2 regions of the Pseudomonas sp. GW821-FHT09E12 genome follow, and region 2 is predicted to be linked to the other one. Evidence: predicted binding sites of a transcription regulator. Region 2 holds the regulator's gene; the other holds the start of a gene.
The links. The regulator FliA, encoded in region 2, starts transcription of late flagellar genes. The targets are predictions, from matches to a motif close to CTAAAGTTTNNNNNNNNNNNGCCGNTAA.
Positions count from the first base shown of each region.

Region 1: the regulator FliA is predicted to act here: its motif matches at 2,345-2,372, upstream of flgM (flagellar biosynthesis anti-sigma factor FlgM).

Region 1 is NZ_JBWKOM010000006.1:421,705-425,300, reverse strand. Features, by position in the region: gene cheR (protein-glutamate O-methyltransferase CheR) at 1-447, opposite strand, end outside; gene AC07PQ_RS20270 (chemotaxis protein CheV) at 492-1,424, opposite strand; gene flgA (flagellar basal body P-ring formation chaperone FlgA) at 1,498-2,259, shown strand; gene flgM (flagellar biosynthesis anti-sigma factor FlgM) at 2,411-2,731, shown strand; gene AC07PQ_RS20255 (flagella synthesis protein FlgN) at 2,782-3,249, shown strand; gene AC07PQ_RS20250 (flagellar brake protein) at 3,345-3,596, shown strand, end outside.
Region 2 is NZ_JBWKOM010000011.1:142,240-145,835, reverse strand. Features, by position in the region: gene AC07PQ_RS27495 (chemotaxis protein CheA) at 1-407, opposite strand, end outside; gene AC07PQ_RS27490 (protein phosphatase CheZ) at 420-1,208, opposite strand; gene AC07PQ_RS27485 (chemotaxis response regulator CheY) at 1,238-1,609, opposite strand; gene fliA (RNA polymerase sigma factor FliA) at 1,770-2,510, opposite strand; gene fleN (flagellar synthesis regulator FleN) at 2,507-3,337, opposite strand; gene flhF (flagellar biosynthesis GTPase FlhF) at 3,456-3,596, opposite strand, start outside.

The DNA.
Region 1 (3,596 bases), on a different contig from region 2:
GGTCCCGGACAGGTCGGTGGCAACGATCTGCACCCCCATCTTCAATTGCCCCATGTTGGTCTTCTCGAACTCGTCGATCGACATGGACAACGAATAGGGTTCCTGCCCCGAGGAACAGGCCGCCGACCAGATGCGCAAGCGCTGGTTGGGGCTGGCCTTGATCGCCTCCGGCAAGACCTTGTTCTTCAACACCTCGAATGGATAGGTATCGCGAAACCATAGGGTCTCGTTGGTGGTCATGGCGTCGACCACCATCTCTCGCAAACCGCTGCGCGGCTGGGACTGAATGCGCTGAACCAGCTCCCCGAGGGACTTGATGCCTTGCTGTTCCATCAGTTTGTTGAGACGGCTCGACACCAGATATTGCTTGTTCTCACCCAGCAAGATCCCACAGGCTTTTTCCAGGAACACCCGGAACTGTTCGAAATCCAAATTACCCGTAGACAATGATGCCGCCTCTTAAATCGTGTGACCGCCGGGGATGGATATCCCTAGCTGTTATCTGCTGCTTTGATCCGGTCGACAACCCGGGATGCCAGGTCATCAGGACGAAACTTGGCAAGGAAGTCATCGGCACCGACCTTCTTCACCATCGCCTGATTGAATACACCTGACAACGAAGTATGCAGGATGATATGCAGCTTTTGCATGCGTGGATCGTTGCGTATTTCAGCCGTGAGGGTGTAACCGTCCATCTCCGGCATCTCGATGTCGGAGATCATCATCAGAAACTCTTCTTCAGGTTTCTTGCCCTCGTCGACCAGCTTGCGCAGGTAATCCAGCGCCTGTCGGCCGTCGTTCAAGGCCACCACCTCGACCCCCACTGTCTGCAGGCAACGCGTGACCTGCTTGCGCGCCACCGACGAGTCATCGACCGTCAGTACCCGCAGTGAAACAGCCTTGTGCTGAGTCTCGACATCCACCACGCCGACCGAAATGGTCTCGGGCGTCGGCGCGACCTCGGCCAGCACCTTCTCGACGTCGATGATTTCCACTAACTGATTGTCGACCCGCGTCACCGCCGTCAGGTAGTGATCGCGCCCCGTCCCCTTGGGTGGCGGATGGATCTCCTCCCAGTTCATGTTGACGATGCGCTCGACCGACCGCACCAGAAACCCCTGGGTCTTGGTGTTGTACTCAGTGATGATGACAAAGGGGTTGCTCAGATCCTGCAACCCGCCTGAACCGGTGGCCATCGCCAGGTCCAGGATCGGAATGGTCGCCCCTCGAATATTCGCGACACCGCACACCACAGGACTGGATTTGGGCATCAACGTCAGTTTGGGGCATTGCAGCACCTCCCGAACCTTGAACACGTTGATCCCATAGAGCTGCTGCCCGTCGAGACGGAACAACAACAGCTCAAGGCGATTCTGCCCTACCAGTTGCGTGCGCTGGTTCACCGAATCCATTACACCAGCCATGCCAGACTCCCCAAAGCTTAAGTTCCGACGCGCGCTCATCGCTAAACGGCACGGCGCTTGCTTTTTAACTGTTATGAACGCCAAAACGACATTTTCCCGACGCCTGACATCAAACTACCGCAGATTGCTGTACGGGCTGTCGGCTTTGTTTTTTTTAAACCCTGGCCATCCTGCCGTTGCTGACTCGGTAACCCTGCCTGATCTACTTATCGGCGTCACTCAAGGGTTTCTTGAATTCACCGTAGAAGACTATTTAGCCACCAGTCAAACGCCTGGGCGCTACGAGATCCAAGTCAATCAACTCGACCCGCGGCTGCGCATGCCGCACTGCGACAAGGAATTGACAGCGACCCTGGAAAGCCCGGCGCAACCGCTGGGACGCGTGACCGTTCGCGTCCGTTGCGACGGCGCCTCGCCCTGGACCGTATTCGTGCCCGCCCAGGTCAAGCTGTTCCGCGAGGTGGTGACCACCACCCGGCCACTCAAGCGCGCCGGCATCATCAGCCCCGAAGACGTAATGCTGCGCGAGCGCGATATCGGCCAGATCAACCAGGGCTATCTGACTTCAGTGGACCAGGCCATTGGGCAGAAGCTTGTCCGACCAATGGTCGCCGACCAGCTCGTCACCCTGGTTCACCTGGAACAGGCGGAAGTGGTGCGCAAGGGCGATCAGGTGGTGATCTCTGCCCGTAGCGGCACGCTGAACGTGAAAATGCCCGGCGAAGCCTTGTCCAATGGCGGCATGAGCGAGCAGATACGGGTCAAGAACCTCAATTCACAACGGATCATCAAAGCGCGGATCACCGCGCCGGGACAGGTGGAAGTCGCCATGTAGACGACTGGCGCTGTGCACTGTTGCCCCCTAAACTGTGGCCCATGCAGGGCAACAGCGGCGCGTGCGGGCTTATCGATATTTGAGCCTAAAGTTTTCCGGCGTATTGCCGAAAACAAGTCAAGCGTCCAAATACCCAGAGGTTTTTTTTACCATGGCCATCGATTTCAGCCGTTTAAACAGCTCTCCCTCACTCACCGGCAGCACGCGCACCAGCGCCAGCAAGGAAACCGGCGACGCCGACAAATCCGCGCCGCTGAACGCTCCGGCCGAACAGGCCAGCACCAGCGGGGAGTCAGTACACCTCAGTAATGAGGCTCAACAGTTGCAGAAGATCACTGACAAGCTGCGCGACCAGCCTGCCGTCGACAACGCCCGCGTGGCCGAGCTGAAGCAAGCGATTGCCGATGGCAGCTATAAAGTCGACAGCAACCGTGTAGCCAGCAAACTGCTTAATTTCGAAGCCCAGCGCTAGCCAATAAGGCCTGCGCCAGTTTTTTGGACGCTTAAAACCCAAGGCCATACATGCACGACACTAATTTGCTGCAACTGATCACCGACGACTTTGCTCCAGCTCAACAATTGCTGGAATTGCTGCGCACCGAATCCCTAGCCCTGCACGGTCGCGACATGCCGCTGCTGGAAGAGATTCTCGCGCAGAAGCAAGCCCTGATCATTTTGCTCGAGCAGCATGGCCGCAAACGCAGCGAACTCCTCGCCAGCCTGAACCTTCCTGCCAGCCGCGCCGGCCTGGAACAGTTGGCCAGCCACTCCTCGATCGGCGACCAGTTACTGGCCCAGAGTGACGTGCTGACCCAAATGCTTGCCGATTGCCAGGCGGCGAACGAACTCAACGGTCGCTCGATCCAGGTTCAACAGGCCACCACCGCCAATCAATTGAAAATCCTCACCGGTGGCGAGCCTCCAGCCCTCTATGATGCCCGTGGCTCAACCGCCAAGCTGGCCAAGCCTCGCCCGCTTAGCCAGGCCTGACCCCAGAGATGAGCGCGCCCTATCAAGTCGCGGAACATGCTGGCAAAATGCTGGCTCTTGCGTGTAGTCGTATTTTGTCTGGAGATTGATGAACCGTGTTCAATGCCGTAAACGCAGAAGATGCGCCGCAGCCACCCAAGGTGCTGACCACCCCCTTGGAAATCAACTCCACGCTGCGCTTGCTGCAAGACAGCCATGACCCGCTGATCATCACTTTCCATGAACGCAGCCAGCGCTTTCAAAGCTATCTGGTCGAGATCGATCGTGACAGCAACATGATTGCCCTGGACGAAATGATCCCCCGCGATGGCGAACGCTTCATGCTCGCCGGCGAACCGTTTCGCGTC
Region 2 (3,596 bases):
GCGACCTCCTCGGCCCCCGCAGGCTCGGCCAGACGGGCCAGGGCAGCCAGCAGCTCCGGAGTGGCGGCGGTGATCTCGGTACGCTCGCGCACCTGGCCGAACATGCCGTTCACCGCGTCCAGCGCTTCGAGCACTACGTCCATCAGTTCCGCGTCGACGCGACGCTCACCCTTGCGCAGGATGTCGAACACGTTCTCGGCGATGTGGCAGCACTCCACCAGCTCGTTGAGCTGGAGGAAGCCGGCGCCCCCTTTTACAGTGTGAAAACCGCGAAAAATTGCGTTGAGCAGATCCGCATCGTCCGGCCGGCTTTCCAGCTCGACCAGTTGTTCGGACAGTTGCTCTAGAATCTCGCCGGCCTCAACCAGAAAATCCTGAAGGATTTCTTCATCGGCGCCGAAGCTCATGTATGGGTGCTCCTAGAATCCAAGGCTGGAAAGCAAATCGTCGACATCGTCCTGACCGGATACAACGTCTTCACGTTTATCGGCATGAATCTGCGGACCTTCACCCTTGGCCAGATGTTTTTGCGGATCTTTTTCAGCGAGGATCGATTCACGGTCATGTTCGATGCCGGCAAAACGATCGACCTGGCTGGCCATCAGGACCAGTTTGAGCAGGTTGCTCTCGACTTCGGTGACCAACTGGGTCACGCGTTTGATCACCTGACCGGTCAAGTCCTGGTAGTCCTGCGCCAGCAGAATGTCGTTGAGGTTGCTCGATACCGCGCGCGTGTCTTGCTCGCTGCGGGTCAGGAAACCGTCCACCCGGCGGGCCAGGTCGCGGAATTCCTCGGCGCCCAGTTCGCGGCGCATGAAACGCCCCCAATCGGCGCTCAGGGCCTGGGCTTCGCTGCTCAGGCCATTGACCAGCGGGGTCGCGCTCTCGACCAGATCCATGGTGCGGTTGGCCGCGGCCTCGGTCAGCCTGACCACATAGGACAGGCGCTCGGTGGCATCCGTGATCTGTGAAACTTCCTCGGCTTGCGGCATATGCGGGTCAATCTGGAAATTGACGATGGCGCTATGCAGCTCGCGGGTGAGCTTGCCGACCTCCTGGTACAGGCCGCGATCACGGGTCTGGTTGAGCTCATGGATCAGTTGCACGGCTTCGCCGAACTTGCCTTTTTCAAGGCTGTCGACCAGTTCGAGTGCGTGTTTTTTCAGGGTCGATTCGAAATCGCCCAATGAAGATTCGTTGTGCTCCATAGCTCCCCCGTGGCGGAATGATTCCACTCTCAACCGATGCGTTCGAAGATCTTCTCGATCTTCTCTTTCAACGCCTGGGCCGTGAAGGGCTTGACCACATAACCGTTTACGCCGGCCTGGGCAGCTTCGATGATCTGTTCGCGCTTGGCTTCAGCGGTCACCATGAGTACCGGCAGGTGCTTGAGTTTTTCATCGGCGCGCACATGGCGCAGCAGGTCGATACCGGTCATGCCGGGCATGTTCCAGTCCGTTACCAGAAAGTCGATGCTCCCACTGTTGAGGACCGGAATGGCGGTGGTGCCATCGTCAGCCTCGACCGTGTTGGTGAAGCCCAGGTCACGCAACAGGTTTTTTATGATCCGCCGCATCGTTGAGAAGTCATCAACGATGAGGATTTTCATGTTCTTGTCCAATTCGACCTCCAAGCAGTCTTAAACGCGTCCAGCACCTGAACGCGCCATTCAATCAATCAGGCAGAGCACTCAACGACTGCATGGAATACACACCGCAAGTCCGGCCACGTCGTGCCAGTCTCGCCCGCAGTGTCCCCCACACTGCCTGTCAGCGCGCTCGCCACTCTCCCAAACGCCCCCGCAAACGGGCCGCGCACTGGCTGTGTAACTGGCTGACCCGCGATTCGCTGACTCCCAGGACCTCACCGATTTCCTTGAGGTTCAGCTCTTCGTCGTAGTACAGCGCCAAGACCAGTCGCTCACGCTCCGGCAAATTGGCAATCGCGTCCGCCAGCGCGGCCTGGAAACGTTCGTCCTCCAGGTCGCGCGACGGCTCGAGATGAGCACTCGCGCCATCCTCATGCAGCCCTTCATGCTCGCCGTCCTGCAACAGGTCGTCGAAGCTGAACAGGCGACTGCCCAAGGTGTCGTTCAAAATCCCGTAATAATCGTCGAGACTCAATTGAAGTTCGGCCGCAACTTCATGATCTTTAGCGTCACGACCGGTTTTAGCTTCAATTGCGCGAATGGCATCGCTCACCATCCGGGTATTGCGATGTACCGAACGCGGCGCCCAGTCACCTTTACGGACCTCATCGAGCATCGCACCACGGATACGGATACCCGCGTAGGTCTCGAAACTCGCGCCCTTGCTCGCGTCGTACTTGGTCGACACTTCGAGCAGACCGATCATCCCGGCCTGGATCAGGTCTTCGACCTGGACACTGGCCGGCAGGCGCGCCAGCAAGTGATAGGCAATACGCTTGACCAGAGGCGCATAGCGCTCGATCAATTCGTACTGGCTGTCACGTGCCGACTTTTTGTAAAGGTTGTAGCCGCTGGCGCTCATAGCACCGGTCCCGCTGTCTGATGCACGAGCCGCTCGACGAAAAATTCCAGATGTCCACGTGGGTTGGCCGGCAACGGCCAGGTATCGACCTTCTGCGCGATGGCCTTGAATGCCAGCGCGCATTTCGAACGCGGAAACGCTTCATAGACCGCACGCTGCTTTTGCACGGCCTTGCGCACGCATTCGTCGTAAGGCACGGCGCCGACATATTGTAGGGCCACGTCCAGGAAGCGATCCGTGACCTTGGTCAACTTGGCGAACAGGTTGCGCCCTTCCTGCGGGCTCTGCGCCATGTTGGCGAGCACGCGGAAGCGGTTCATGCCGTAGTCGCGGTTGAGCAGCTTGATCAGCGCGTAGGCGTCGGTGATCGAGGTCGGCTCGTCGCAGACCACCAGCAACACTTCCTGGGCCGCGCGGACAAAGCTGACCACCGAGTCGCCGATGCCGGCGGCGGTGTCGATCACCAGCACATCGAGGTTGTCGCCGATGTCGCTGAAGGCCTGGATCAGGCCGGCATGCTGCGCCGGGCTCAGATGAACCATGCTCTGGGTGCCGGACGCCGCCGGCACGATACGGATTCCACCCGGCCCCTGCAGCAGCACATCGCGCAGCTCGCAGCGGCCTTCGATCACGTCGGCGAGGGTCCGTTTGGGGGTCAGCCCCAATAGCACGTCGACGTTGGCCAGGCCCAGGTCGGCGTCCAGCAGCATGACGCGCCGGCCGAGCTCCGCTAGGGCCAGGGACAAGTTCACTGACACGTTAGTCTTGCCGACGCCACCTTTGCCGCCGGTCACCGCGATCACCTGTACGGGATGCATGCTGCCCATGTTCGTTCTTTACCTTGTCTTACTTAGACGGGGCCACATAACTGGCTGCGCGTTCACCAACGGAACAATGCCTGGCAGACCATCGATGTAGGTACATTGCAATCTTTTCATGATTCCCTCAGCCAACCCGCTTGGTCGGGTTGTGGTAGAGGTCAGCGAACATGTCAGCCATGGCTTCTTCGCTGGGTTCTTCCTGCATCTGCACGCTCACCGCACGACTGACCAGCTGGTGACGACGCGGCAAGTGCAGATCGTCCGG